4 regions of the Pantoea sp. USHLN298 genome follow, and region 3 is predicted to be linked to each of the others. Evidence: predicted binding sites of a transcription regulator. Region 3 holds the regulator's gene; each other region holds the start of a gene.

What was found. The regulator sigma-54, encoded in region 3, starts transcription at its own class of promoters, with help from an activator protein. The targets are predictions, from matches to a motif close to GTTGGCACANNTTTCGCTNT.
Positions count from the first base shown of each region.
Region 1: the regulator sigma-54 is predicted to act here: its motif matches at 2,160-2,179, upstream of WFK59_RS00095 (gamma-glutamyltransferase family protein).
Region 2: the regulator sigma-54 is predicted to act here: its motif matches at 2,847-2,866, upstream of glnK (P-II family nitrogen regulator).
Region 4: the regulator sigma-54 is predicted to act here: its motif matches at 3,890-3,909, upstream of WFK59_RS10890 (circularly permuted type 2 ATP-grasp protein).

Region 1 is NZ_JBBCRO010000001.1:12,891-20,556, forward strand. It holds gene WFK59_RS00085 (AtzE family amidohydrolase) at 1-342, opposite strand, end outside; gene hpxX (oxalurate catabolism protein HpxX) at 339-521, opposite strand; gene WFK59_RS00095 (gamma-glutamyltransferase family protein) at 534-2,120, opposite strand; gene hpxU (MurR/RpiR family transcriptional regulator HpxU) at 2,264-3,103, shown strand; gene WFK59_RS00105 (transporter substrate-binding domain-containing protein) at 3,296-4,081, shown strand; gene WFK59_RS00110 (amino acid ABC transporter permease) at 4,092-4,757, shown strand; gene WFK59_RS00115 (amino acid ABC transporter permease) at 4,757-5,413, shown strand; gene WFK59_RS00120 (amino acid ABC transporter ATP-binding protein) at 5,394-6,125, shown strand; gene WFK59_RS00125 (pyridoxal-phosphate-dependent aminotransferase family protein) at 6,147-7,382, shown strand; gene hpxK (allantoate amidohydrolase) at 7,379-7,666, shown strand, end outside.
Region 2 is NZ_JBBCRO010000001.1:161,745-169,410, forward strand. It holds gene WFK59_RS00815 (SmdA family multidrug ABC transporter permease/ATP-binding protein) at 1-892, shown strand, start outside; gene WFK59_RS00820 (SmdB family multidrug efflux ABC transporter permease/ATP-binding protein) at 885-2,660, shown strand; gene glnK (P-II family nitrogen regulator) at 2,918-3,256, shown strand; gene amtB (ammonium transporter AmtB) at 3,290-4,576, shown strand; gene tesB (acyl-CoA thioesterase II) at 4,624-5,487, opposite strand; gene WFK59_RS00840 (YbaY family lipoprotein) at 5,678-6,235, shown strand; gene WFK59_RS00845 (MGMT family protein) at 6,272-6,583, opposite strand; RNA gene ffs (signal recognition particle sRNA small type) at 6,759-6,855, shown strand; gene WFK59_RS00855 (HHA domain-containing protein) at 6,997-7,212, opposite strand; gene tomB (Hha toxicity modulator TomB) at 7,238-7,615, opposite strand.
Region 3 is NZ_JBBCRO010000004.1:406,927-414,592, reverse strand. It holds gene rapZ (RNase adapter RapZ) at 1-500, opposite strand, end outside; gene ptsN (PTS IIA-like nitrogen regulatory protein PtsN) at 548-1,027, opposite strand; gene hpf (ribosome hibernation promoting factor) at 1,179-1,466, opposite strand; gene rpoN (RNA polymerase factor sigma-54) at 1,488-2,921, opposite strand; gene lptB (LPS export ABC transporter ATP-binding protein) at 2,970-3,695, opposite strand; gene lptA (lipopolysaccharide ABC transporter substrate-binding protein LptA) at 3,701-4,252, opposite strand; gene lptC (LPS export ABC transporter periplasmic protein LptC) at 4,227-4,796, opposite strand; gene kdsC (3-deoxy-manno-octulosonate-8-phosphatase KdsC) at 4,793-5,359, opposite strand; gene kdsD (arabinose-5-phosphate isomerase KdsD) at 5,373-6,356, opposite strand; gene WFK59_RS12820 (calcium/sodium antiporter) at 6,373-7,353, opposite strand; gene mlaF (phospholipid ABC transporter ATP-binding protein MlaF) at 7,581-7,666, shown strand, end outside.
Region 4 is NZ_JBBCRO010000003.1:629,955-637,620, reverse strand. It holds gene WFK59_RS10905 (proteasome-type protease) at 1-638, opposite strand, end outside; gene WFK59_RS10900 (transglutaminase family protein) at 718-1,500, opposite strand; gene WFK59_RS10895 (alpha-E domain-containing protein) at 1,497-2,423, opposite strand; gene WFK59_RS10890 (circularly permuted type 2 ATP-grasp protein) at 2,417-3,853, opposite strand; partial or broken gene WFK59_RS10885 (hypothetical protein) at 4,138-4,299, shown strand; gene oxlT (oxalate/formate MFS antiporter) at 4,435-5,709, opposite strand; gene WFK59_RS10875 (HD domain-containing protein) at 6,806-7,666, shown strand, end outside.

The DNA of each region.
Region 1 (7,666 bases), on a different contig from region 3:
CTGCCGCAGCCGGTCGATGGCAAAGGCATCGGCACGCACCGCGGGCCGCTGGCTGAACAGGCTGGCACCGGCCAGCGTACTGTAGCCTGCAACGTCAAACAGGTTTTTTACCGCGTAGGGAATGCCCGCCAGCGGCGGCAGATCTTCACCGCGCTGCCGCTTTGCATCAATACTCTCTGCCTCTTTCAGCATCCGCTGCCCGGTCACCTCAGTCCATGCATTGAGCTGTGGATTGTGCTGCTCAATCGCCTGCAGTGTGGTTTCAGCCACCTCTCTGGCGCTGATCTCACCGCTGTGGATCGCCAGCCGTAATGCCTGAATCGAAACGTCGCTCAATTTCATGCCTGATACACTCCCGCGACGTCCAGCCGATCGTCGAGCGGATAAGCCATCAGCGGCTCCGCCATCTGCGCAATTCGCGTGAGCTGGATTAATAACTCTGCGCGCCGGGCGTCATCCAGCTCCAGTTGCAGTATCTGCTCCATATGAGCGATGTAGTGGGTCCAGTCTGGTGAGTTCATGGTGGGCTCCTGTTAAAAACCGGCGGCGCTGCCGTTGCTGCGCGGATCGCTGGCGCCTTCAAACATGCCATTGCTGTGACGCACAATTGCGCCCGCATGGCCGACAAATTCACTGAAGGCCGGCAGCAGTTCGACCTGATGTCCCCACTGGCGCAGCTGCTCCACCGTTTCCGGTGCCAGGCGGCTCTCCAGTTTGAGCGAGTCGGAAGACTGGCCCCAGGTGCGGCCCAGCAGCCAGCGTGGCGCGCTCACCGCCTGCTGCAGCGGCAGGCCCTGAATCACATGACGGGTAAAAATCGCCGCCTGGGTCTGTGGCTGGCCGTCGCCTCCCATCGAGCCATAAACCAGCGTGCGGCCATCTTTCAGCCGCGCAGCCGCGGGATTCAGGGTATGGAACGGCTGCTTGCCAGGGGCCAGCGCCAGCAGATGATCGGGATCGAGACTAAAGGCCGCACCGCGGTTCTGCCAGGTGATACCGGTGCCGGGTAGCACCACGCCGCTGCCAAATTCGTGATAGATACTCTGAATAAACGATACTGCGAGGCCGCTGCTGTCCATCACGCCCATCCAGACCGTATCGCCCGGCCCGCGGCCGTTGCCCCAGGGCGCCGCCTGGCGATCGTCAATCTGGCTGGCGAGCGTGCGAAGATGATCGCTGTCGAGCAGCGCCTGCAAATCTTCGGTAACGTGACGCGGATCGGTGATGTGTTTGTCACGCAGCGCAAAGGCTTTTTTGGTCGCCTCAACGATGCGGTGGATAGTCTGCGCTTCAGTGGCGTCGCCCATCTCCAGCACGTCGGTGATGCCCAGGATCGCCAGCGACACCATGCCCTGGGTCGGCGGCGTCATATTCCAGATATCGCCTTCGCTGTGTGACAGATGCAGCGGCGTACAGCGGCGGGCGCGCTGCTGTTGCAGATCCTCAAGGGTGATCGGCATACCCAGCGCTGACAGCTCACTGGCGAGATGGCGCGCCAGCGGACCGCGATAGAAACTGTCGAGTCCCTGTTCCGTCAGCTGACACAGCGTTTGCGCCAGCGCTGGCTGAGTAAAGCGGCTGCCCGGTTGCGGCACATCGCCATCGGGCATAAACGTGGCGGCAAAGCCGGGCTGATGCTGCAACTCGTGGCGGAATGTCGTCGTGGCGGCGGTCTGCGAAGCGGTGACCGGAATGCCATCGGCGGCATAACGAATGGCATCGCGCAACAGACGCGCCAGCGGCAGCGGCGTACCGCCCAGCTCCGCGCCCAGCTGTAACGCTTCCTGCCAGCCGCTGACCGTGCCGGCAACGGTTAATGCGGCTTTCGGACCGCGATGCGGGATCTGTTGATGATCGGCGTAAAAGTCGAAGTGGGCCAGCGATCCGGCGGCGCCGCTGGCATCAATCGCGACAGGATCGCCGCCCGGCGGCATAATCAGCCAGAAGCCGTCGCCGCCAAGGCCATTCATGTGCGGATAGACCACGGCGATGGTTGAGGCCGCCGCCACCATCGCTTCAATGGCGTTGCCGCCGTCACGCAGCACCGCCAGCGCACTTTCACTGGCCAGATGGTGCGGCGTCACCGCCATCCCCTGCGGGGCCATATTGCTTTGATTCATGCTTTTCTCGTTCTGTTATCGGGTGACAGAACGGTATACAAAGCAAGAGCTGTTCCAGTTTTCATTCCGGCCGTTATGACAGCCGCGTTAACCTGGCGCAAATTATGCTAGCTTCAGCTGAAACAAAAGTTACAGGACCTGTTATGCAACAGCTTGATGAACGACTCAGAAGCCACTATTCCCAGCTCTCACCGCAAGAGCAGCGTATTGCTGACTTTGTTTTTGACCATTTTGACGATCTGATCAGCTACAACAGCGCCGAGCTGGCGCGGCTCAGCGGCGTGTCGAAAGCCACCGTCAGCCGGTTGTTCAAACGGCTGGGCTATGAAAAGTATAAAGAGATGCGCGATGAGCTGCGTACCCTGCGACAGAGCGGTATGCCGCTGACCGATAACCGCGATGCGGTGCAGGGCAACACCTTGCTGTCGCGCCACTATAAGCAGGAGATGGCTAACCTGACGCAATGGGTCAATAGCCTGGACGCGCAGCATTTCGGCGAGGTGATCCAGCAGCTGGCGCAGGCAAAACGGGTGTTTATCATTGGGATGCGGAACGCTTATCCGGTGGCGCTGCACCTGCGTCAGCAGCTGATGCAGGCGCGGCCGCAGGTGCATATTCTGCCGCAGCCAGGCCAGACGCTGGCCGAGGAGCTGGTGGATATTACGCCGGACGATATGGTGGTGGTGATGGCGTTCCGCCGTCGCACCCGGATGATTCGCCCGCTGATGCAGCAGCTACAAACCGCCGGCATCCCGCTGCTGGCGCTGTGTGAGCCGCAGGCGCAAACGGTGATTGCGCTGGCACGCTGGCAGCTCTGTGCGCCGCTCGACAGCGTCTCGGCCTTTGATAGCTACGCCTCGGCAATGAGCCTGATCAACCTGATCGCCAACGCGCTACTGCATGAAATGCTGGCGCAGGGCCGCCAGCGCATTCATCAGATTGCCGACCTTTACCAGCAGTTTGACGAGCTGGAGCACCGCTAACAGGCACCGTTTTGGTGCCTTGCCCCATTTTAGTACAACCTTTCCCGACGGCGTATCGCGGCGGATAACGCCGCTTTTCTCACCATCTCATTGCCACTCCACCTTTTTTCTCCCGCTGCGCTCATTGGCACATTAGTTGCAGATTGGAAGCTAAAGAATCTTTTGTTTCACACAATCTCACCGGGGTGCATAATGAAAAAAGTTTTGATGGCGGTTGCCGCAGCGGCATTACTGATGGCACAGGCGGGCAGCGCGCTGGCCGATCAACTGCAGGATATCCAGCAGCGTGGCGTGATCCGCGTGGCTGTGCCCCAGGATTTCCCGCCGTTTGGATCAGTCGGCACGGATCTGCAACCGCAGGGTTACGACATCGACATGGCGAAGTACCTGGCGAAGCAGATGAAACTTAAGTTACAGCTGGTGCCGGTCAGCAGTGCTAACCGGGTGCCTTATCTGCAAACCGACAAGGTCGATCTGGTGATCTCCAGCATGGGCAAAAATGCTGAACGTGAAAAAGTGATCGATTTCACCCGCGCCTATGCGCCGTTCTTCCTTGGCGTCTTTGGGCCGAAGGGCGAAGAGATCAAATCGGCGGCGGCACTCAGCGGCAAGTCGATTGGCGTCACACGCGGTGCGGTGGAGGATATGGTGCTGAGTGAGGTGGCACCGAAGGACGCCCAGGTAAAACGCTACGAAGATAACAACACCACGCTGTCAGCCTACCTCTCCGGTCAGGTGCAGTATGTGGCGACCGGTAACCTGGTCGTGGCCGCGATTGCCCGCCAGAACCCGGCCAAAGCCCCGGTGGCGCAGTTTATGCTGAAAGATTCGCCCTGCTTTATTGGCCTGAAGAAAGACCAGCCGGCACTGAAAGCGAAGATTGATGCGCTGATTGAGCAGGGTATCAAAGATGGCACCCTGAATAGCCTGTCAGAACAGTGGCTGAAAGCCCCGCTGCCCGCCAGCCTCGGCGCCTGAGGAACGGATAATGATCGGGCAACTTAACTTTCCCGCCCTGTGGCCTTACTGGCCGGAGCTGCTCTCCGGCCTGTGGGTCACCATCCAGTTGACGCTGCTGGCCACCGTCGGCGGCGTCAGCCTTGGCATTGTCGGCGCAGCATTGCGCAGCGGCAAACCGAGCTGGATGAGCCGTCTGTGGGGCGTCTACGTCGAGCTGATCCGCAATACGCCGTTCGTGGTGCAACTGTTCTTCATCGTGTTTGGTCTGCCTAACCTGGGCCTGAAACTCACCGCTGGCGAAGCGGCGCTGCTGGCGATGCTGATCAACCTCGGCGCCTACAGCACCGAGATCATCCGCGCCGGTATTCAGGTGACGCCAAAAGGGCAGTGGGAAGCGGGCCGGGTGCTGGGCTTAACCCGTAGCCAGACCTTTTTGCGGGTGGTGCTGCCACCGTCATTGCAGCGCATTTATCCGGCGCTGGTAAGTCAGTGCATCATTGTGATGCTCGGATCGTCGGTGGTGTCGCAGGTCTCCTACGAGGAGCTCACCTTCGCCGCTAACCTGATCCAGTCGCGCACCTTTTTAAGTTTTGAGGTCTATCTGGTGACCACGTTGATCTACCTGGCGTTGTCGATTGCGATGCGTCAGCTGCTGCTGGCCATTGGCCGTAAATGGTTTGGAGTGCAGGCATGATGACAACCTTCACCGACTGGGACATCGTGCGCAACCTGCTGCTGGCGGCGCGCTGGACCCTGCTGCTCTCTCTGGTGGCGTTTGTCGGCGGCACGCTGGTGACGCTGCCGCTGCTGTTTATGCGGCTGCTGCAGCGTAAATGGCTGACGCGCTGGGTGCGCGGCTATACCGCGCTGTTCCAGGGCACGCCGCTGCTGATGCAGCTGTTTCTCGCCTTTTTTGGCGTCGGCCTGTTCGGGATTGACGTCGCGCCCTGGACGGCGGCCTCGCTGGCGCTGACCTTCTACACCAGCGCCTTTCTGGTCGATATCTGGTACGGCAGTATTCGTGCGTTGCCGAAAGGGCAGTGGGAAGCGTCACGCTGTCTTGGCCTGAGCTTCGGTCAGACCCTGGCGCGGGTAATTGCGCCGCAGGCGATCCGCATCGGCATCGCCCCGACCGTGGGCTTCGCTGTGCAGGTGATCAAAGGCACGGCGCTGGCGTCGATTATCGGTTTTATCGAGCTGACCAAAGCCGGCACCATTCTGAACAACGTGACCTACCAGCCATTTAAAGTCTTTGGGCTGGTGGCGCTCGGTTACTTCCTGATGTGTTATCCGCTGTCTCGCTACAGCCAGTATCTGGAGAAAAAATTCAATGCCGCTCATCACCATTAATCAGGTACAAAAATATTACGGCGACAACCATGTGTTGAAAGGCGTGGATCTGGATATCGACATGGGCGAGGTGATCTCGATTATCGGTCGCAGCGGCTCAGGCAAAAGCACTTTGCTGCGCTGCATCAATGGGCTGGAAGGCTATCAGGAAGGCAGCATCAAACTGGGCGGAATGACTATTACCGATCGCGATTCGCAGGCCCGCGAGATCAGCCGTTCAGTCGGCATGGTGTTTCAGAGTTTCAATCTGTTCCCGCACATGACCGCGCTGGAAAACGTGATGCTGGCACCGCGTCGGGTATTGAAAAAGAGCGAGGCGGAGTGCCGGGCGCTGGCGACGCAGATGCTGGAGAAGGTCGGCCTGGGCGAACGCCTCGATTACTATCCCGCCAGCCTCTCTGGCGGCCAGCAGCAGCGGGTAGCAATCGCCCGGGCGCTGGCGATGACGCCGAAAGTTTTACTCTGTGATGAGATCACCTCTGCGCTCGATCCTGAGCTGGTCGGCGAAGTGCTCAAAGTGCTGGAGCAGCTGGCAGCAGAAGGAATGACGCTGATCCTCGTCACCCATGAAATGAACTTCGCCCGCGACGTGGGCGATCGCGTGGTCTTTATGCATCAGGGGCGCGTCTGGGAGCAGGGCGACAGCAAAACGCTGTTTGCACAGCCGCAATCGCCAGAGCTGAAACAGTTTATCTCCTCGGTCCGCCTGTAGGTCTTCAACAAGGAATTTATCATGGATATCACTCGCTACCCGCAACTCAATCCACCGCAACGTCTGCTGATGGGGCCTGGACCGATCAACGCCGATCCGCGCGTGCTGCGCGCCATGTCGAGCCAGCTGCTCGGCCAGTACGATCCCGCCATGACCCACTATATGAATGAGGTGATGGCGCTCTATCGCGGCGTGTTTCGCACTGAAAACCGCTGGACGCTGCTGATTGATGGCACCTCGCGCGCCGGGATCGAAGCGATTCTGCTCTCCGCCATCCGGCCCGGTGACAAAGTGCTGGTGCCGGTGTTTGGCCGCTTTGGTCATCTGCTGTGTGAAATCGCCCGCCGCTGCCGCGCCGAGGTCCACACCATTGAGGTGCCGTGGGGCGAAGTTTTTACTCCGGATCAGATTGAAGATGCGATCAAAAAGGTGCGGCCACGGCTGCTGCTGACGGTGCAGGGCGACACCTCTACCACCATGCTGCAACCGCTGGCGCAGCTGGGCGCGATTTGCAAACAGTATGGCGTGCTGTTCTACACCGATGCCACCGCGTCGCTGGCGGGTAATGCGCTGGAAACCGATGCCTGGGGGCTGGATGCGGTCTCAGCCGGGATGCAGAAGTGCCTGGGCGGGCCATCCGGCACCTCGCCGATCACCCTGAGCGAACAGATGGAAGCGGTGATCCGCAAGCGGAAGTGCGTCGAGCAGGGGATCCGCACCGCCGCGCATCAGGATGGCGAAGAAGAGATGATCTACTCCAACTATTTTGATCTCGGCATGATCATGGATTACTGGGGACCGGAGCGGCTTAATCATCATACAGAGGCGACCAGCGCGCTGTTTGGCGCCCGCGAATGTGCCCGTCTGATCCTGCAGGAAGGGCTGGATAACGGCATCGCCCGCCACAAACTGCACGGAGAGGCGCTGCTGAAAGGGATTCAGGGCATGGGCCTGGAGACCTTTGGCGATCTGCAACACAAAATGAATAACGTGCTGGGCGTGATGATCCCGTCCGGCGTGAACGGCGACCAGGTGCGCAAGCTGATGCTGGAAGATTTCGGCATTGAGATTGGCACCTCGTTTGGCCCGCTGCACGGTAAGGTGTGGCGCATCGGCACCATGGGTTATAACGCGCGTAAAGATTGCGTGATGCAGACGCTGGCGGCGCTGGAAACGGTGCTGACCTATCTGGGCTATCGCACGCCGCAGGGCGCTGCCGCGCAGGCGGCCTGGGACTACTACGGGAGCCAGGCATGATGATGAATGCCAGCGAAGCCCACGCCGCCGCGCAGCGCGTCATGGCGCGCTGTGATGCGCTGGCAGCGATCAGCGAAACGGCGCAGGGACTGACGCGCGTCTATCTGTCGCCAGAGCATCTGCGCGCCAACGCCTGCGTAGGCGAGTGGATGGCCGCCGCCGGAATGCAGGTATGGCAGGATGCGGTCGGCAATATCTGTGGTCGCTATGAAGCCGCGCAAGCCGGGGCGCCCGCCTTGCTGCTGGGCTCGCATCTCGACACGGTGCGTAACGCCGGTCGCTAC
Region 2 (7,666 bases), on a different contig from region 3:
GCTGGCGTGGATGTTCAACATCGTCGAGCGCGGCAGCGCCGCCTGGAGCCGCATCCGCGCGCTGCTGGCGGAAGCACCGGCAGTGGAAGATGGGGATAAAATCCTGCCGCCGGAAGCCGGTCCCCTTCAGGTGGCGATCCGGGCGTTTCACTATCCGGCCAGTGCCGAGCCGGTGCTGAGTAATGTCAGCTTTGAACTGAAGCCCGGCGAGATGCTGGGGCTGTGCGGCCCGACCGGCAGCGGCAAGAGCACGCTGCTCAGCCTGATCCAGCGCCATTTTGACATTCAGCAGGGCGATATCCGCTATCACCAGATTCCGCTGCCGCAGTTGCGGCTGGATAGCTGGCGCAGCCGGCTGGCGGTGGTGAGTCAGACGCCGTTTCTCTTTTCCGACAGCGTCGCCAGCAACATCGCGCTGGGGAAACCGGGCGCAACTCAGCAGGAGATTGAGCAGGCTGCCACGCTGGCCTGCGTCCACGACGATATTCTGCGGCTGCCGCAGGGCTATGAAACCGAAGTCGGGGAACGTGGCGTCATGCTGTCGGGCGGGCAGAAGCAGCGCATTTCTATAGCGCGCGCGCTGCTGCTGAACGCCGAGATCCTGGTGCTGGATGATGCGCTGTCGGCGGTGGATGGCCGTACCGAGCATGAAATTCTGCATAACCTGCGTCAGTGGGGACGGGGCCGGACGTTGATCATCAGTGCGCACCGCTTATCGGCGCTGACGGAAGCCAGTGAAATTCTGGTGCTCCAGCACGGCACTATCGCCCAGCGTGGCGATCATGATGCGCTGGCAGATCGTCCCGGCTGGTATCGCGACATGTACCGTTATCAGCAGCTGGAAGCCGCGCTGGATGACGATGAGAATGAGAAAGGAGTGCCGCATGGCTAAGTCTGCACGCTTGTGGCCGACCCTGAAACGTTTACTCAGTTACGGCAAGCCGTGGCGGAAATCCCTGTCGCTGGCGGTGGGGATGTTATGGATTGCCGCCGCTGCCGAGGTGACCGGACCGGTGCTGGTCAGCTACTTTATCGACAATCTGGTGGCGAAACATCAGATGCCCTGGGGGCTGGTCGCCGGGCTGACGGTAAGCTTTATCCTGCTGCAACTGCTGGCAGCAGCGCTGCATTACTGGCAGGCACTGCTGTTTAATCGCGCCGCCATCGGCGTGGTGCAGCAGTTGCGCTGCGACGTGATGAATGCTGCGCTGTGTCAGCCGCTCAGCGCCTTTGATACCCAGCCGGTCGGACAGATTATTTCACGCGTGACCAATGACACCGAGGTGATCCGCGATCTCTATGTCACGGTGGTGGCGACGGTACTGCGCAGCGCGGCGCTGGTGGGTGCCATGATGGTGGCGATGTTCAGCCTTGACTGGCGCATGGCGCTGGTGGCGATGATGATCTTTCCGCTGGTGCTGGTGGTCATGCTGATATATCAGCGTTACAGCACGCCGATTGCCCGTCGGGTCCGCAGCTATCTGGCTGACATCAATAATGGCTTTAACGAAGTGATCAGCGGCATGAGCGTCATCCAGCAGTTTCGTCAGCAGGCGCGCTTTGGCGAGCGGATGGGGGAGGCGAGTCGTTCTCACTATCTGGCGCGGATGGAAACGCTGCGGCTGGATGGTTTTCTGCTGCGCCCGCTGTTAAGCCTGTTTTCGGCGATGGTGCTGTGCGGATTGCTGATGCTGTTCAGTTTCTCCGTTCCTGGCGTGTTTGAAGTCGGGGTGCTGTACGCCTTTATTACCTATCTGGGCCGGCTGAATGAGCCTCTGATTGAGCTCACCACGCAGCAGTCGATGCTGCAGCAGGCGGTGGTCTCCGGTGAGCGTATCTTCGAACTGATGGATGCAGCGCAGCAGCACTATGGACCCGATTCTCAGCCGCTGGCGTCAGGTCGTCTGACTCTGAAGAATCTGAGTTTTGCCTACCGTGAAGATCGTGACGTGCTCAGCGATATCAATCTTGAGGTGCCGTCACGCAGCTTTGTGGCGTTGGTCGGACATACCGGCAGCGGCAAAAGCACGCTGGCGAACCTGCTGATGGGCTACTACCCGATTACCCGCGGCGAGATTCGCATTGATGACCGTCCGATTGGTGAACTCAGTCATGCGGTGCTGCGGCGGGGTATCGCGATGGTTCAGCAGGACCCGGTGGTGCTGGCGGATACGTTGCTGGCCAACGTCCGGCTCGGCCGTGATATCAGCGAAGAGGTGGTCTGGACGGTACTGGAGCAGGTACAGCTGGCTCCTCTGGCGCGCGCATTGCCTGACGGCATCCATACCCGGCTGGGTGAGCAGGGCAATAATCTGTCGGTCGGGCAGAAGCAGTTGCTGGCGCTGGCGCGGGTGCTGGTCGACCTGCCGCAGGTGATGATCCTTGATGAAGCGACCGCCAATATCGACTCGGGTACCGAGCAGGCGATTCAGCAGACGCTGCGAACTCTGCGCCAGCACAGCACGCTGGTGGTGATTGCGCACCGGCTTTCAACCATTACCGAAGCCGATAACATTCTGGTGCTGCATCGTGGACGGGTGGTCGAACAGGGTAATCACGCGCAATTACTGGCGCTGCAGGGGCGTTACTGGCAGATGTACCAATTGCAGCAGGTAGGCGATGATCTGGCGACGGGCATCCCCTTAACAACTGAAGCGTAAGTTGCACCTTTTTTGCGCGGTTTTATCAGAATAATCTGGTTAAATGCACTCCTTTGACGCCTGGCGCACCAAAGGAGTGCATTGGCTGTGCTGACGCGCGGCTATTCCTTCCTCTCCTCACCGATCCCGGCTAAAACACGCCTTGCCCCGTCTCGCCTCAGAGATTGATTCCGCTGTTTTTTTATTTGTGGCACAGGCTTTGCTTAACTCTCTGCGTGTCTGTGAGACTCACTCATTTAATCGCTGGAGGGGATCCAATGAAGCTGGTTACCGTCGTAATTAAGCCATTCAAGCTGGAGGATGTGCGTGAAGCCTTATCCTCTATCGGCATTCAGGGGCTGACCGTCTCCGAAGTAAAAGGATTTGGTCGCCAGAAAGGCCATGCGGAGCTTTACCGTGGCGCAGAGTACAGCGTGAACTTCCTGCCTAAGGTCAAAATCGATATCGCGATTGCCGACGACCAGTTAGACGAAGTGGTGGATGTCATCAGTAAAGCGGCTTACACCGGCAAAATTGGCGACGGTAAAATTTTCGTGGCTGAACTGCAGCGCGTCATCCGTATTCGTACCGGCGAGACCGACGAAGCCGCTCTGTAATTAAGACTCAGTACTGTGATGGGATGGATAAAAATGAATAAAGTTTTCGCTAAGTTGGGCCTCACCAGCCTGGCACTGTTACCATCGCTCGCGATGGCTGCACCTGCCGTTGCGGACAAGGCTGATAACGCATTTATGATGATTTGCACCGCGCTGGTGCTGTTTATGTCGATTCCAGGGATTGCGCTGTTTTACGGCGGTTTGATTCGCGGCAAGAACGTCCTGTCGATGCTGACTCAGGTGGCGGTGACCTTCTCGCTGGTGTGCGTATTATGGATGGTTTATGGCTATTCACTGGCCTTCAGCGAAGGTAACGCCTTCTTTGGTGGCTTTGGCTGGGCGATGCTGAAAAATATTCAGCTGACCGCGGTGATGGGAAGCTTCTACCAGTATATCCACGTTGCCTTCCAGGCATCATTTGCCTGTATTACCGTCGGCCTGATTGTCGGTGCTATCGCTGAACGTATCCGTTTCTCTGCGGTGCTGATTTTTGTCGGCGTCTGGCTGACCCTGGCCTACCTGCCTATCGCACACATGGTGTGGGCGGGCGGCTTCCTGGCGCAGGATGGCGCGCTGGACTTTGCTGGCGGTACCGTGGTGCATATCAATGCCGCCGTGGCGGGACTGGTCGGCGCTTACCTGGTGGGTAAACGTGCTGGCTTCGGCAAAGAAGCGTTTAAACCGCATAACCTGCCAATGGTCTTCACCGGTACGGCCATCCTCTATGTCGGCTGGTTTGGTTTTAACGCCGGTTCTGCCTCGGCGGCTAACGAAATTGCAGCACTGGCCTTCCTGAACACCGTGGTCGCCACGGCGGGCGCGGTACTGTCATGGACCTTTGGTGAGTGGGCCGTACGCGGTAAACCTTCACTGCTGGGTGCCTGTTCCGGCTTCATCGCGGGCCTGGTCGCCATCACCCCAGCCTGTGGTTACGTGGGTGTCGGCGGGGCGTTAATCATTGGCCTGGTCGGTGGACTGGCCGGTCTGTGGGGCGTCACCACCCTGAAAAAATGGCTGCGGGTCGACGATCCTTGCGATGTGTTTGGCGTGCATGGCGTCTGCGGCATCGTGGGTTGTATCCTGACTGGCGTCTTTGCTTCTTCTTCGCTGGGCGGTGTCGGCTATGCAGAAGGCGTGACCATGGGCCATCAGGTATGGGTGCAGCTGTTCAGCGTCGGCCTGACCATCGTCTGGTCTGGCGTCGTCGCCTTCATTGGCTTCAAGCTGGCGGATATGATTGTGGGACTGCGCGTGCCGGAAGAGCATGAGCGTGAAGGTCTGGACGTCAACAGCCACGGCGAAAATGCCTATAACCAGTAACCTTCACTATTAAATAGCCAATCAGGGGCGAGCAATCGCCCCTTTTTTTATTCGCTGCGCTGGCGCATCACCCCTTCCTGCACCGTCGAGGCTACCAGCACGCCTTGCTGATTATAAAACTCGCCTCGCACAAAACCGCGCGCCCCCGAGGCCGAGGTGCTGACTACGCTATAGAGCAGCCATTCGCTGAAGTCGAACGGACGGTGAAACCACATCGAGTGATCGATGGTCGCCACCTGCATATCGGCTTCCAGAAAGCCCTTGCCGTGCGGCTGCAGCGCGACCGGCAGAAAATTGAGGTCAGAGGCATAGCCCAGCAGATATTGATGGATACGCAGATCGTCCGGTAACACGCCGTTGGCACGGATCCAGACCTGACGTTCAGGTTTATCAACGTGGCCCTTGAGCGGATTGTGCAACTGCACCGGGCGAATCTCCAGTGGCCGTTCGGCGATAAATTTCTCTCGCAGTTTTTCCGGCAGCATATGCGCCATTTTCTGCGCCATCACCTGCTCGGAGAGCAGATTCTCAGGACCGGCCACCTCGGGCATCGCATTCTGATGTTCAAAACCGCTTTCCGGTGCCTGGAATGAGGCGGTCATATAAAAAATCGGCTGGCCATTCTGTATCGCACTAACGCGCCGGGCGCTGAAGCTTTTGCCGTCACGCAGGGTTTCAACATCATAAATAATCGCTTTCTGGCTATCGCCGGGCCGCAGGAAGTAGCTGTGAAAGGAGTGGATGATGCGATCTTCCGCGACCGTCTGCTTGGCTGCATACAGCGCCTGTCCGACTACCTGACCGCCAAACACCTGACGCAGCCCCAGATCTTCACTCTGACCGCGATACAAACCCTCTTCCAGCTTTTCCAGATTTAATAAATTCAGCAGATTTTGCAGTGCCTGGCTCATGGCGCATTCCTCAATATAGTGACCCGCTCAGTGTGAAAGATCCGACCAGTTCACGTCAATCAGACTTTCCTCTTTGCCGTCGCCAGGCAAACTCCCGATTTTGTGCCAGAATTAAGCACATACGGCGAGTGAAGCGCTGTACGCAGGATTCGCTGCCGAAAATCATTTTGATCAAAAGGAGACGACATCAATGAAACTCTGGCATGTGTTCAGTGGGGTAGTTATGGCGGTGGCTGTTGCAGGATGCGCCGACAAAGGTAAACCGGTACCAACTCCAACGTTGGGCTCGGCCGTGGCGGGACAGCAGGCGGCGATTGCGCAGCCTAACGTCAGCGGTTCGGTCTATATCCGACAGCGTATTGCGCTGCCGCCGGATGCGGTGCTCACCGTGACGCTCTCTGACGCCTCTGTGGCCGATGCGCCATCGAAAGTGTTGTCACAGCGCGTGGTACGCACCGAAGGTAAACAGGCACCGTTCCAGTTCGTGCTGCCGTTTAACCCAGCCGACATTCAGCCGAACGCGCGTATTCTGCTGAGCGCCGCTATCTCGATTGATGGCAAGCTGGCCTTTATTACCGAAGGCGTGAAGCCAGTGATTAACCAGGGTGGCACCAAAGCTGAGCTGCTGCTGGTGCCGGTACCGTCAATGGCGATGCCAACCCAGCCGGGTGCCGCGACCACCGTGCCGTCGACATCACCGACTCAGGTGACGCCGTCCGCTTCTGTGCCAGCCCCGACCAGCATGTAACTTACTGTGGGGCGACTCTGTCGCCCCTTTTCGGGCTTAAAAGCGCCAGCGGTAGGCCTCAAGGTCGATGCGGCCATCATCACTCACCACTACACCTTCCGCCTCCAGCGCATCGCGCTGACGAAACAGTCCGTCCCCCTGAAGCGAGATCGCCCCATGCCGGTTAACCACCCGATGCCAGGGCAGGGTGCTGCCCTGCGGCAGGCGACTCAGTACACCGCCGACCTGACGGGCGGCGCGTGGAGAGCCCGCTAGCAGCGCGACATCGCCGTAGGTCGCGACCTGGCCCGCAGGAATCGCGGCAACAATTTGCCAGATGCGTTGCTGAAAACTGTCAGGCTGATCCATCTGCTTATCCCGTCTGGAAAAAGGGCGTCAACTTTACCACGTCAAACCCCAGTGATACGCGGCAAACTGTGGGTTGTTCAAGAAACCAACGGTCGTCCCGACTGCGCTTGCAATTGCCAGGGCCTTCCCCGATAATGCCTGCGCTCTCGAAATGAGGGCTTGTCAATGGGGGCCCTGTTGGTTCTCCCGCAATGCTAGCTTGTGAACTCGGTCAGGTCCGGAAGGAAGCAGCCGCAGCAGGTGACGCGTGTGCCGGGATGTAGCTGGCAGGGCCCCCACCATTTTTATCTCCCGCATAACCTATCCCTTATCAGATTCCAGACAGGCGAAACTCGCCTGAGGCCGATCCATTGCCGGCAGGCGAGAGTATTAAATGCTTAGGATGAGGCAATCGAACGAAAGGGTTGTGCAAATTAACGCACAAATTTCCACACCGAACCTGGTACTTTATCGTAAAGCTTGTTCATCGTCAGTTCAGCCAGGCGATGATCGGCCGCTGAGTAAAATACCGCTAACTCATCTTCAGGTAATTCATACTTGTTTTTTTCAATGACCCTTTCAAGGGTATCGATTGAGCGACAACGACGCAGTCGCATCAAATAATCCGTTTTAGTCAGGTTTTTGTTCATAAATAAACCGTTCTCACGTCAGTACTTATAATGAATGGCTCGGTTGCTGGAGAAAAGCGCACTCTTCAGTGAACAGGTTAAATAAGCGTTTAGCTGAACGTTGCCACCGTTGCAGATCCTGAGTATTGACACCATAGTTGCTGAACAACATAAAGGTATCATCAAGATATTCATCGATTTGCGAAATCAGCGCTTCATCTTCAACGTGCTTAATTTTGTAATTCATGGTGAAAGAGGCGATATGCTCGATCAAATCGTTGAGCTGTAAATTGCTTTCAGAAGTGGGATCATTAACCCAGCCGTGATGGCTATCCGTTAATGTTGCCATGCTCTCGTCAAACAGACTCTCACACAGGTATTTAAGCTGGGCAATATCATGCCGTTTCGGTGAGTATTCGTCCATCTTTTTCCCCTCCATAGCTAGCACAGTTGCCGCGCGGCGGCGATATAGGGT
Region 3 (7,666 bases):
AACGACTCAAACACCATCGTCAGCTCGCGTTCACGCTTGCCCAGCAGTCGGGTACGCAGCATCTCCGCCAGTTCGTGCACCGACATCTCTGAGGTATCAATGATCAGGTCAGCACGCGAACGCAGCGGCTCCAGCAGATCGCTCTCTTCATCAATGGCACTTTCCAGCGATAAGTTTTTACTGGAGAGCGGATGCAGACGGCGGGTATCGCTGTAGCGGCGAATCAGGGTATTACGATCGGCATCAAGAAACAGCAGCTGAGGCGAAAATGTGTCGGGCAGATTATTCAGCGCGGTTTCAAAAACTTCAGGGGATTCAGGCATGTTGCGGACATCGATACTCACCGCTGCCGAGATGTTGCGTTCCGCCAGCGAGTTCGCTAACTCGGGCAACAGCACCACCGGCAGGTTATCGACGCAGTAAAAACCCATATCTTCCAGCGCGCGCAGCGCCACTGACTTCCCCGAGCCTGACCGACCGCTCACGATCATCAGCACCATGACCTTCTCTCCCGTTTTAAAACCGGCTCGCAGCCGGTAAAGACGCGTTACTGCTCTGACTGGCCTTCTGTGATAATGGCATAAAGCTCTTCATCACTCTGCGCGGCGCGCAGACGGCGGCAGACGGTTTTATCCGCCAGACGCTTCGCCACCAGTGAAAGGGTGTGCAGGTGAGTTTTGCACTGGTCAGCCGGCACCAGCAGGGCAAACAACAGATCTACCGGCTGATTATCAACGGCATCAAACGCTATCGGCTGCTCAAGGCTGATAAACACCCCGACAGCGCGCAGCGTATCCTCTTCCAGCTTACCGTGCGGAATGGCAATGCCGTTACCAATGCCGGTACTGCCCATGCGCTCACGGGTGAGGATCGCTTCGAAAAGCGTCTGGTGCGGCAGGTTGAGCTGCTTAGCGGCCAGTTCGCTGATAATTTCCAGCGCGCGTTTTTTGCTCTGGCAGTGTACGCCGCTGCGGGTGCAGTCGGGCGAAAGCACTGTGCTCAATTCCAGTGTTAGATCGTTGTTCATTATCGTTTCACTTGCGAGTTAACCTGGTCATTAACCCTCAGCCTGTCATGATGCTGAGAGCGAATGGCGCTTGCTTAGATGACAAAACGGGGCGGATATCCGCCCCATACTGTCGGCTCTGCACGCAGAGCGCGCTTAGCGAGCGTGAAGGTTAGTGTTTTTTCAGTTTGTCTTTGTGTTTGGTCAGCTGACGGGCAAGCTTGTCGATTAGCCCATCGATGGCCGCATACATATCTTCCGCTTCCGACGTGGCGTGCAGCTCGCCACCGTTGATGTGAAGCGTTGCGTCGGCCACCTGCGTGACCTTCTCGACCTTCAGGACAATATAGACCTGATTGATATGTTCGAAATAGTGTTCCAGTTTGGCAAATTTACCGCTGACGAAATCGCGCAGTGGTGCGGTGATTTCAACATTTTGCCCGGTAAGGTTCAGCTGCATAGGTCTTCCTTCTCATTTCTGTCAAACCAGCTGTTTACGCTGGTTCGATGGCGGGATGGATAAAGACTCGCGGTATTTGGCGACGGTACGACGTGCCACCATGATCCCTTGATCAGATAACATGGAGGTGAGTTTACTGTCGCTCAAGGGTTTGGCTGGATTTTCCGCCGAGATTAATTTTTTCACCAGCGCGCGAATCGCCGTCGATGAGGCTTCGCCGCCACCTTCAGTATTCACATGACTGGAGAAAAAGTACTTCAGTTCAAAAATGCCACGCGGACTGTGCAGATACTTTTGCGTGGTCACGCGGGAAATGGTCGACTCGTGCATCTCTACCGCCTGTGCGATATCAGCCAGCACCATCGGGCGCATGTACTCTTCGCCCTGCTCAAAAAACGCCTGCTGCTGCTCGACGATACAGCGCGTCACCTTCAGCAGTGTGTCGTTGCGGCTTTCCAGGCTTTTAATCAGCCAGCGCGCTTCCTGCAGGTTACTGCGAATGAACTGGCTGTCGCTGTCGTTGCGCGTCGCCCCGCTCATGGCGGCATACTGCTGATTGATTTTCAGGCGCGGAACGCTGTCGGCGTTAAGCTCAACCGTCCAGCGGTTGCCGACTTTACGCACCAGCACGTCGGGAATGACATATTCCGGTTCGCCGGTATTAATCGACTGACCGGGACGCGGGTCCAGCGACTGAATTAACAGCATCGCCTCTTTCAGCACCTCTTCTTTAAGGCGCGTAACCCGCATCAGGCTGCGAAAATCGTGGTTAGCCAGCAGATCCAGATGTTCACTGACGATTAGCCGGGCTTCCGCCAGCATCGGCGTTTCGGGCGCATATTGCGACAGCTGAACCAGCAGGCAGTCACGCAGATCGCGTGCGCCAACGCCAATCGGATCAAAGCGCTGAATGCGTTTCAGCACCGCTTCCACTTCATCGGCCTCAAGCTCATCGTTGCCGATGCTGTCGAGAATCTCTTCAAGCGAAACGGTGAGGTATCCGGTGTCATCGATCGCATCCACGATCGAGGTGGCAATGGCGCGGTCGGTATCGCTGAACGGCGTCAGTTCAACCTGCCACATCAGGTAATCCTGCAGTGACTGGGTCGTCTCACCCTGATAAACCGGTAATTCATCATCCTGGTAATCGGTACCGGTGCCTGACGGCGTGCCGGCAGTGTAAATCTCATCCCAGGTCGCATCCAGCGGCAGCTCATCAGGCATCTCTTTCTGCTCAAGCGCTTCACGGGTATCCAGCGCTTCGCCTTCCTGAGCCTCACGAGAGTCGATTTCTTCATGCAGATCGGTCTGTTCAAGCAGCGGATTACTTTCCAGTGCCAGCTGTAACTCCTGCTGGAGTTCAAGCGTAGAGAGTTGCAGCAGGCGAATCGCCTGCTGCAACTGCGGTGTCATCGCCAGCTGTTGGCTGAGCCTGAGTTGCAAACCTTGCTTCATAGACAGGATGGTAGTTCCCAGGTAAACATCAGTATTTACGACACCTTATCAGAGTCTGAACTCTTCACCCAAATAAACCCGCTTAACCTGCTCATCTGCCAGAATTTCATTCGGCGTGCCGTGCGCGATCAGGTGACCCTGACTCACGATATAAGCCCGTTCGCACACCGCTAAGGTTTCGCGCACGTTATGGTCGGTGATCAATACGCCCAGACCGCTGTCACGCAGGTGCTCGATGATTTTCTTGATGTCGATGACCGAGATCGGGTCAACACCGGCAAACGGCTCATCCAGCAGGATAAATTTGGGGTTCGCTGCCAGCGCGCGGGCGATCTCGACCCGGCGGCGTTCACCGCCGGATAGCGCCTGGCCCATGCTGTCGCGCAGGTGCTCGATGTGAAACTCTTCCATCAGTTCGTTGGCGCGATCCTGACGCTGCTCTTCAGTGAGATCGTCACGGATTTGCAGGACCGCCATCAGGTTATCGTAGACGCTGAGGCGACGGAAAATCGAGGCCTCCTGCGGCAGATAGCCGATACCGCGGCGCGCGCGGGCGTGCAGCGGCAGGATACTGATATCTTCATCATCAATAATAATGCGGCCTGCGTCGCGCGGCACAATACCGACCACCATGTAAAAAGTGGTGGTTTTACCGGCGCCGTTCGGGCCCAGCAGGCCGACAATCTCGCCGGACTTTACCTGCAGACTGACATCTTCTACCACGCGACGGCCTTTATATGCCTTCGCCAGGTTTTCTGCGATTAATGTGGCCATAGCTATCAGTTACTCTTCTTTCCGCTGTTGGACGAACCTTTATCCTGCAGTTGCGATGGCACCAGCACTGTAGTGACGCGCTTGTTCTGGCCCTGGCTGTACGCCTGCATTTTCTGCTCTTTCACCAGATAGGTAATGCGATCGCCTTTGATGTTGCTGTCCTGCTGCTCAATGAAGGCGTTGCCGGTCAGCTCTACAAAGTCGTTAGCCAGTTCATAATGCAGTTTTGCCGCGTGGCCCTGAACGGGTTTGCCGCTGTCCTGCATCTGGTAAAAGGTAGCCGGATTGCCGTAGGCATCGACGATGGTTTTCTTGCTGTCGCCGCCCGGACGGGTCACGACCACTTTATCAGCGGTGATTTTGATCGAACCCTGGGTGACGATAACGTTGCCGGTAAAGGTCGCGACATTGCCCTGCAGATCCAGCGCCTGGTTCTGTGAGTCAATATTGACGGGCTTATCCGAGTCACCGGTCAGGGCCAGCGCAGGTACGCTGCTCGCCAGCAGCATGCTGGCCAGTAAAAACCTGAGGCTATTTTTGTTCATTTTGAATTTCATAAGAAGTTTTGACCTTTTCGATTAACTCGGCGTTTTTTGTCCGTAAATTGCCGCGCATTTTCATGCCGGTGGAGTTAAAACTACGGCCATATAACGTCACCTGGTCGTCAGAGGTTACATCCTGAGTGACAAGATTGATCTGGGCATTGTCGGTTTTGACCCGTTCAAGCTGAGAATCCTGCGTCAGCGTGTTCAGTTCAACATGACCATACAGATAGAGCATACGATCTTTAGTGAGCTTTGCTTTGTCCGCACGGAGTTTCCAGGTCGGCACTTTATTTTCGTCGTAAGTCGTCATGACCGGATTATCAAACCAGCTGATCTCCTGATCCGAAAAATAGGTCACTTTATCGGAGATCAACTTATACGACAGCGCACCCTGTGGGTTGTAGACCACGGTGTGTGAATCCGCACTGGTATAGGTCGGTGCCTGATCATCGGTGGCAACCGGCGTACTCTCATCCTGATTGGTAAGATTCCAGCCGATTAAAACCAGTGCAATCAAGGTCAGAATCAGCGTCATCCAACGCCTGCTTTTACTCATACTGATTGCCCTTTGGCATCCTCAAATTTGTTCTGCGACATTAAGATAAGATCGCACAGTTCACGCACCGCGCCGCGTCCGCCAGCAATGCGCGTCACGTAGTGCGCACGCGGCAACAGCACCGGATGTGCATCCGCCACCGCCACGCTTAATCCCACTTTTGCCATCACCGGCCAGTCGATCAGGTCATCACCGATATAGGCGACCTGCCGATCGGAAAGAGACAGTTTATCCAGAAGTTCGCCATAGGCCAAAAGCTTATCCGATTGTCCCTGATAAAGATGACGAATGCCGAGCGTTTTACAGCGATCTTCCATCAGACGCGCATTACGGCCTGTAATAATAGCCACTTCCACATCGGAGGTCAGCAGGCAACGTATGCCGTAGCCGTCCCGCACATTAAAGGCTTTCAGCTCTTCACCGTTATTGCCCATGTAAATCACCCCGTCGGACATCACGCCATCGACGTCGCAAATCAGCAGACGAATCTGGCTGGCGCGGGCCATGACCTCGGCGCTGACCGGTCCGTAGCAGGTATCAATCGGGGGAGTTGCCTGTTGCATTTTCATTTCCTGTTCAGACCACGCCAGCGCGTAGCATGTCATGCATATGTACCACACCGAGCAGATGGTCGTCATCGGCGACCAGGATCGAGGTAATGTTTTTGGTTTGCATCAGGTTCAGCGCTTCAACCGCCAGCATATTAGGTCGCACCCGAATGCCGCCAGGCGTCATCACTTCGCCAATGGTAGCGTGCTGGAAATCGATACCCATATCGAAGATGCGGCGCAGGTCACCATCGGTAAAAATGCCTTCAATCTTCATCAGATCATCGACGATGACCGTCAGTCCGAGGTTTTTGCGGGTAATTTCCAGCAGGGCATCGCGTAGCGACGCGTCACGAGTGACGTGAGGCAGTTCATCGCCGCTGTGCATGATATCGGCGACATGCAGCAGCAGTTTACGCCCCAGCGCGCCGCCGGGATGCGAGAGCGCAAAATCTTCGGCGGTAAAACCGCGCGCTTCCAGCAGCGAAACGGCCAGCGCATCACCCATCACCAGCGTGGCGGTGGTGCTGCTGGTGGGTGCCAGGCCGAGCGGGCAGGCTTCCTGCGGGACGCTGACGCACAAGTGGACATCGGCCGCCCGACCCATCGCGCTTTCAGGCCGGCCAGTCATGCAGATCAGCGTGATCTTCTGCCGCTTCAGCACCGGAATCAACGCGAGAATTTCATTCGACTCGCCGCTGTTGGAGATGGCGATCACCACATCATTCTGGCTTACCATACCGAGATCGCCGTGGCTGGCTTCAGCCGGATGGACGAAAAAGGCTGGCGTACCGGTACTGGCAAAGGTGGCCGCCATTTTTTTACCGATGTGTCCTGACTTGCCCATCCCCATTACCACCACTTTCCCTTTGCAGCCGTAGATCAGGCTACAGGCGCGGGTAAAATCGTCGTTAATGTACTGATCGAGCTGCTCAAGGCCTTCACGCTCAATGCGCAATACCGCTTTGCCTGCGCGCTGGAAATCAAAAACTGCCGGTTGCTGATATGACATGGTCAGTCTGTCCTTGTTAGCCGTCCATAAACGCGGGCTGCATCCACAGCAGCGTCACCCAGACGAAGAAACCACAGAGTAAAAGTGCGCCTGCCCGGCGGCCCACGCGTCGGCGGCGTAACAGGCAGAGCAGGGCGAACAGGGCGCTGACGCCCAGCATCACCCAGTAATCGCGGGCGAAAGCGTGGTAGTCGATGCTGCCAGGGTGCATCAGCGCCGGCAGGCCCAGTACGATAGCAATATTATAAATGTTGGCGCCGATCAGGTTACCGATCGCGATATCATCTTCGCCCTTCAGCGCGCCGGCAATCACCGTCGCCAGTTCGGGCAGACTGGTGCCAACCGCAATCAGCGTCAGGCCCATCACCAGCTCGCTGACGCCAAAATAGTCGGCAAACACCGTGGCGTTGTCGATCACCATCCGCGTCGACATCGGCAGGATAATCAGTGCGACCGCCAGCCAGAGGAAGGCCACCGTATTACCGCCTTCATCGCGCGGCAGTTCCGCCAGCTGTTCACGGGTCAGGGTATCGTTGTTATCCCGTTCCGCTTTGCGCGCGATGCGGATCACCACCATCAGATAAATGGCGGCGATGGCGATCAACCCGATGCCATCCAGTCGGCTTAGCTGATTATCAAACAGCATAAAACCACTGAGCAGCGTCACCAGTAGCATTAATGGCAGTTCCCGGCGAATCAGGTTTGAGTGTACGCTGAGCGGATGCATTAACGCAGCGGCACCCAGAATCAGTAAAATGTTGGTAATATTCGAGCCGAGCGCGGTGCCGACAGCAAGATCCATCTGGCCATGCTGCGCGGCGGAGAAGGAGAGGATCATCTCGGGCAGCGACGTGCCGATGCTGACCACCGTCATACCGATGATTAACGGCGGAATGCCAAATGATCGACAGAGTATCGAGGCGCTAAACACCAGACGATCGGCACCATAAGCCAGTAAAAGCAAACCGATAATCAGCAGTGCAGAAGCTACGAACATGAAAAATCCTTGCGTAAAAACCCCAGGCCGGCACGCCTTATCTGACGGGTTTCAGGTTCTGTGCGATGAATCAGGCGCTGATTTTGACCGTCTGAAAGGCAAAAGTAAATTTAATGGCCGTTTTCGCCAAATCTTACCGATAAGTTTCTGTAAAGCTATCGTGAATCAGGACCGAACAGGCTACCATCGTAACCCATGTTTACGCCCGATCCTTACAAGAGGTAATAATGATCCAGCAGCAGACGAATCTGGTTGAGGTTCGTGGCGTGAGTTTCGCGCGCGGAGATCGCCAAATCTTCGATGACATTTCGCT
Region 4 (7,666 bases), on a different contig from region 3:
GTAATGCGGTATTGCCGGGCATCGCTGAAGCTATCACAAGGGTAGATCATGACGTCGAGCGGCAGGCCAACAGAGAGATTGCTGCGCAGGGTCGAATCCAGTGAAATCAGCGCGCATTGCATCGCTTGCTCCAGAGACATGTCGTAGTGCAGCACCCGGTCAATAATCGGTTTGCCGTACTTGCTTTCACCAATCTGGAAATAGGGCGTATCGCGAGTTGCTTCGATGAAATTACCCTGTGGGTAAATATGGAACAGACCAATATCATCCCCGTTGATTTGACCGCCGAGCAGCAGGTTGCAACTGAAATCTGTCGTACTGCCATTCTGTTGTGCCTCACTGTCACGCTGGATCACCTCACGAACCGTCTCTCCAACCAGGGAAGCGGCCTCGTAAAGGCTGGCGGCATTCAGCAGATTGGGACAATCGGCATTCCTGCTGCGGTGTCGCAGCAGACTGATAATACTTTGAGTGGTCGCCAGATTACCGGCAGTCTGAAGCACCAGCGTACGATCGCCGTCCTGATGAAACACATGTAGTTTACGGAAGGTGGAAATGTGATCCACCCCAGCATTGGTACGTGAATCGGATGCAAAGACCAGCCCGGATGACAGGCGCATGGCCACACAATAGGTCATACCACACTCCCCTCAAAAAAATTTGCACGCCATCAGCGTGCATGAAGTTTTCACCACCAGCAAGTCGCTACAGGTCAATTTACATCATTTGTACCGCGGCAATCGCGCACATATCTTCGTATCCACCGCCAATGCGTAAACCGCGTACCGGACAGGCATCCAGGTAATCAATACCCACAGCAAGTTTAAGATGTTGATCAGGTATACGGGTATTGTTGGTAATGTCAAAGCAGTGCCAGCGGTCTTCCACCCAAACTTCGGCCCAGGCATGGGTCGCGACATGTGCAGAATCTTTGCTGTGCAGGTAACCGCTAACGTAGCGTGCCGGTATATTCAGGCTACGACAGCAGCTCAGAAAGACATGAGTATGATCCTGGCACACTCCGCTACCCGCGGCGAAAGCCTCAGCGGCACTGTCGGTCACAAGGGTAGAGCCTGGGGTGTAAGGCATCCTGAGCAGCAGGTCTCCCATCAGGTTTTCCAGGGTGGTCAGAATCGCCTGGGGTTGATAATAGTGCAGGGCAAAAGCCTGAATCGCCGCATCGGGCTGGGTCAGCGGACTGTGGCGCAGGAAAACTAGCGGCGACAGATGCCCCTGAGCCTGATCTTCAATGCCGTGTTCAATCTCCACCACGCCATGTGCCTGAATGGTGATGGACTCATGCGGTTCATCGAGTGTCAGCACATGCATGATGTTGCCGAAGGCATCAGTGGTGCAAACCGCCTTATCCGGTAAGGTCAGTTCCCAGGATAGTATGCGTTGATGAGACGATTCCTGAGGCGTCAGCCGCAGGTACTGGATACTGCGTTGCACCGCCTGGTCGTAGCGATAATGCGTGTTGTGCTCAATGCTAAGTTTCATTGCGCCTCCAGATAAGTGTGATGAATACTTTCGGCGATCTCGTTTAACTGGGTGAGAAAGGCTTCCAGCCAGTTGTTCAGCCCGATTCTGCTGAGGTCTTTCATGGAACTGAAGCGCAACTCGGCGTGCAGGATGTGCGCCAGGCGGCGTGGCTGGTTTGCACGGCCACCTATCAGCTCCAGTTGCTGAACCATATCGTTGATACACGCCAGCAACGAACGCGGCAGCTCGTTGCGCAGGATCATCAGTTCGGCGATGGTCTCCCGGCTCAGCGGCTGCTTATAAATACTATGGTAGGCTTCGCGCGCGCTTACCGCCTGCAGCAGTGTGTCCATGCGGTAATATTCGCGCACCGGATCGTCATCAATATCCATCAGTCTGTTTTTCACCTCCAGCAGACGGGCAGTGCCATCAGCCCGTTCCAGCAACGTCCCGAGACGAATAAAGTGCATCGCGTCGCTGCGGAGCAGGGTACCGAACATGGCACCACGGAACAGATGAGATCGCTCTTTCACCCAGTCAAAGAAGGCATCGGCACCGTCTGAGCCTATGCCCTGACGGCGTATCGATTTCATCGCGATCCAGGTGGCATTGATACATTCCCAGACTTCGGATGACAGGCTGCCACGTACCGCATGCGCGTTGTTCCAGCCCATCTGCAGACAACTAAAAATGCTGCTGTAATTCCGGCTATCCAGGGCGAAAAAACTGACCAGATTGGGCATCGTCAGTGTCAGGTTGGTCTCAGCATACAGCTCGCTGGTGCTGGTCAGGTTGAGCGGTACCAGCAGATCATGATTACCCCCATTGCGGATTGGCATCATCGACAGCTTGTTGGTGACGTCCAGTACCCTGGCGATATTTTCTGCCCGCTCCAGATAGCGGGCCATCCAATAGAGTTCACTGGCTGTCCGGCTCAGCATATATCATCCTCCAGTACCCAGGTGTCCTTGGTTCCGCCGCCCTGTGACGAATTGACGACCAGCGAACCTTCCGTCAACGCCACGCGGGTAAGGCCGCCGGGCACCAGTCGAATCTCCGCACCACTCAGCGCAAAGGGTCGGAGATCGATATGACGTGGGGCCAGGCCGTCGTTGACAAAAGTGGGACAGGTGGACAACGCCAGCGTGTTTTGCGCGATATAATTCTGCGGACGAGCCAGCAACAGGTCACGGAAGTGGGCGAGCTCAGCTTTGTTCGCGGCGGGTCCAATCAACATGCCGTAACCGCCAGCACCGTGAACCTCTTTCACGACCATTTTTTCGAGGTTGGCCAGCACATACGACAGCTCATTTTTATGTCTGCACTGCCAGGTTGGCACGTTATTGAGGATCGGTTCTTCCTGCAGATAAAAGCGCACCATATCCGGTACGTAAGGATAGATTGATTTGTCATCAGCTACGCCAGTGCCGATGGCGTTGGCCAGGACGACATTGCCAGCCCGGTAAACCGACAGCAGTCCCGGTACGCCGAGCATGGAGTCCGGGCGGAATGCCAGCGGATCGAGGAAGGCATCATCAACCCGACGATAGATGACATGTATTCTGCATGGCCCGGCAGTTGTGCGCATGAACAGCATGCCATCCTTAACGAACAGATCGGCGCTTTCAACCAGCTCAACGCCCATCTGCTGGGCCAGGAAGCTGTGTTCGAAGTAAGCGCTGTTAAAGCGGCCTGGGGTCAATACCACCACGGTGGGATCGTTAATGGGTGAGCTTTCGCGAAGCGTTTGTAGCAGATGCGACGGATAGCGTTCTACGGGAGCAATACGTTGCTGCGCAAAGAGTTCCGGATAGAGCCGCATCATCATTTTACGGTTCTCCAGCATATAAGAGACGCCGGAGGGGGTACGCAGGTTATCTTCCAGGACGTAATATTCGCCATCACTGTTGCGCACCATATCTACGCCAACAATATGCGCATAGATATCACGGTGAAGATCAACACCTTGCATACAGGGTTGATACTGTTCGTTAGCCAGAACCTGTTCTGCCGGAATGATTCCCGCCTTCAGAATATGTTGTTCATGGTAGATATCGTAGAGGAAGGCGTTGAGTGCCTGCACACGCTGGCGGATGCCGGCATCGAGCATGGCCCATTCGGCGGCCGGTATAATACGTGGCACGCTGTCGAACGGGATCAACCGTTCAGCACCATTATCGTCATCGTAGACATTGAAGGTAATACCTACCCGGTGAAACAGGAGGGCGGCTTCTTCCCGCTTGCGCTGTACAGCCTGATGATCAGCCTGTTGCAGCCATTGCCAGTAGGCGGCGTAGTGGTCACGGTGCTCACCTTCAGCCAGAAGCATCTCATCAAAAAAGGGTGAAGCGGAGAGATTGATATTCAGCATCGTCACCTCGCAGACGTTAAAGGCTGTCAATCTACTCAAGCATAAAGTGTGCCAGCATCTGAAGAAGCGAAACGGTGCAAAGCGGTAATGTTGCAACGTCCAATGCCCTTTTTTGGTGCAGGCTCAGCGCGGGAGTGTCTTAATATGGCGCTTAGTGTGCCGTGGTGGAGAAAAACCACCTCCGACATAACGATTCCAATCTGAGCTGGATCCCCGCGGAATCGATCAAACCTATCGAAGTGGTACGCGGGCTAATGTCGTCCTTATACTGTTCCGATGCGCTGGGCGGATACTCCATCTGGAATACAGGCGAGTCGTATAAGGCGAATAAAACGGTAAAGATCCGCACAGGGGTTCTGAATCTGACCGATAAAAATCTCAACCGTGACGACTATAGCTATAACGAAGATGGCAGCAGGTATTTCGCTGCGGTTGATGATAGTTTCTGGCGTAAGGTTCTGGCCGGGACGGTTGAGGTCCCGGCTGTTTTCTGTGTCCGCAGCCTGACTGACGGGATATTTTCAATGGCACTGCACGTCGTCGGGGAAGCGGTTTTACGAGCTTTGTTCACTACCCGATAATCAGTGTGAAAGATTATTTTGCGCGTGCAGGAATCGCGTACGCCAGGGCTTGAGCACCCATAACGCCAGACCCGCGGTGATAAAGTCGAAGGTAATAGCGCAGCCAAAGACCAGGTGCCAGTTATGGGTGTGCTGATACATCAGTGCCGCCAGCGGACCGCCAAAGATTGCGCCGATACCCTGTGAGATATACAACCAACCATAGTTCGCTGAAGCATTTTCACTGCCAAAGGTGTCGGTCAGTGTGGATGGGAACAGCGAGAAGATTTCACCCCAGCCAAAGAACACTACGCCTGAAAGCAGTACGAATAGCAACGGATCTTCGCGGCAGGCAAGCCACAGCGTCATCGCAACACCTTCCAGCGCGAAGGCAACAAACATAGTATTTTCGCGGCCGTAGCGGTCAGAAATAAAACCAAACAGTGGGCGTGTTAAACCGTTAGTGAAACGGTCGATAGTCAGCGCCAGGGGCAGCGCGGCCATACCGAAAATTACCGCCTTGCTGATGCCGAAGTCTTCGGCAAAAATTGCCATCTGCGAGGTCACCATCAGTCCCGATGTCGACATCATGGTCATCATGATGAACATCAGCCAGAACAGTGGCTGGCGCAGCATTTCTCCGGAGCTGAACTGGCGCTGGTCCGGCACAGGCGACGGTATTTTGTTGACCGACTTCGTCATGCTGGTTTCAGGCAGTCTCAGGCTTTGACTGGCGAGAAAACCCACGGCGGCAAAGAGCAGGCCAAATAGGGTCATTGTCTGTTCCAGCCCGTAGCTGTTTAGAGAAATGGAAATCGGGAAGGTGGTAAAAATTGCCCCCATGCCGTAGCCCGCCGCCACGGTTCCGGCGGCAAAACCGCGCTGCTGTGGAAACCACTTCATTACCAGTCCCACCACGCCGATATAAACAATACCCGTACCCAGTCCGCCAAGGCAGCCATAGACCAGATACAGTGAAGTCAGGCTGTTGACCCGGGCGGCGATTACCCAGCTAAAACCCGCCATCAGTGTACCGATAGAGATCAGCAGACGTGGGCCAAAACGCTCTACCAGCCGACCCTGGAAGGGTGAGAAGAAGGTCTGCAGAATAATCAGCAGCGAGAACGTTACCTGTAGTTCCGCCAGTCCGACGCCGAGTTTGGCAATCATAGGTTTGGTTAACAGCGTCCAGACATACTGCGGGCTGGAAATTGACGCCATGCAAAGTAATCCAAGCAGAAGCTGTACCCACTTGCTGTTTTTCGCTATTACCACCGGTTCGCTCATCAAGGCCATTATCTGTCTCCAAAATTACGCTTTGCTCTGCTTAACCACTTTTTTGTCGAATTGCCTGCTAATGCTCAATCCCCGGAACCTTCATCCCGATACGCAGATGTAGACGTAAAGCCATTAGCAGGATGTGTGCCAGTTTGAAAAAGTCATTAAATTCAATTGGTAATGGAATGATTAGGGAAGTGAATGTTATGGAGTGCAAAAAATCAGTGCGCTGAGATGGTGCGTAGGAGAGGGTTGATTGCCAGAAAAGCCATCCGGTACCTTTTGATTTCCAGGATGATGCACTAATTGATTTCCGAGATGATGCACTAAAGACGTTTATCGAAAAAGTTGACCAGTTGCCTGAAATTCCCGGATTGGGGGTACAAAAAGCCCGCAAGGCTTGTGCCGTGCGGGCTTTCAGGACTTCGACGATGGTTCTGGTAACCATCACCAGGAAGGGCTGGCGGAATCTGAATAGGCTCTTCAAGCTTATGAAATTAAGTGTTTTTATTAAATTCAGCTTTGGTGCGTGTACCTAAACGTGTACCAATTGTAGGATTTCATACCCCGGAACGGCTTTGCTAGAATTATTAACAGCTAGCCTAAAATCCCAAAAAATGATTTTATGAAAAAGTGTTCATACTGTTCAATTTTGTTTTTTTTATTAAATTCATTGGGTTAGGTGGTGAATGGTTTGGGGCGGGATGTACACTAGTGTGCACTTAAGGTGATCACCTTAGCCAAGATGATAAAAAAAGCTATCCAAGCTACTATCCGCAATTTGAAGCTATGAGGTGCTACTGTTGTCAATGGTTATCTTTGTGCCAGGAGCTGACATTTTCAGCACTGTTTATGTGGACAAATTTGGTACGCCACTATAGATAAACTTAGGGTGCTTTGAGCCACTAAAGAGGCTTGTCATCTTAAGCTTTTCCACACATTTAAAATGAATAACTATCTGATTTATAATTAATAATTTACGTAATGAGTGTTTTTTCTTTTATCTGTACTTATGATTTCTAATGATGATGTACATTCATGCTTAGATTTAGTACGCAAAAGAGGCGATTAGATGTTAAAGTCAACTTTTCACAGGTGATTTTAGAGGGAGTGTATGAAACAGTTTTTTAACATCCCTGACAATGATAATGACATTGAAAAAGAAAGTATCGGATATTGGGTTAAAGATCTACAAAATTCCGAGACATTGTTAGGTATAATTCAAACAGCTGCTTTTAAGCGGCTATTTGATATATCCTTTTTAGGTGCCATCGATTATAGTGAAAGAAATTATCTATCTAATATAGATAGAAATAGAGCATCTCACTCATTATTTGTTGCAGGAATAGCCAATTACATTGCAACAGAACGAAATTATAGCCACGAGCTTAAAGAGCATATCGTGGCCGCAGCATTACTTCATGATATAGGCCATATACCCCTATCACACAGTGCTGAGCCTTATATCCAAAAGCACTTTGGGTATGGACACCATGAAATTGGCGAAAATATTATTAATGGCAGTGCATGGAAGGATAGTGGACTAAAAGACGCTCTTTCTAAGAGTTTTGATATTAATTTCATTGTAAGTCTTCTTAATTTTGAAGCAAAAGACGATGGCGCAGATATATTCAATAGTAAAATAAATGCCGACACAATAGATGGAATAATAAGGTGTGTTGAATATAAAGGGATAAATCAAAGTAATGTTTTAAACAGAATATCTATTGCTAGAGCTGCATTTATAGATAATGCTTGCATAAGCAAATCAAAAAGATTACAAACTTTAGACGATTTTTGGAAAACGAAGCAATTTGTTTACAATAATTTCATAAATACAAAGCATGGAATCTTGTCTGACAAAGCAAGCCAGATTTTCTTTATTGAATACAATAAAATTGAACACAAAGATCTTTTTGCGGAAGAGAAGAACTGGAGAGGTAAGTACTCAATGTTGTTCAAATGGCTATCAGCA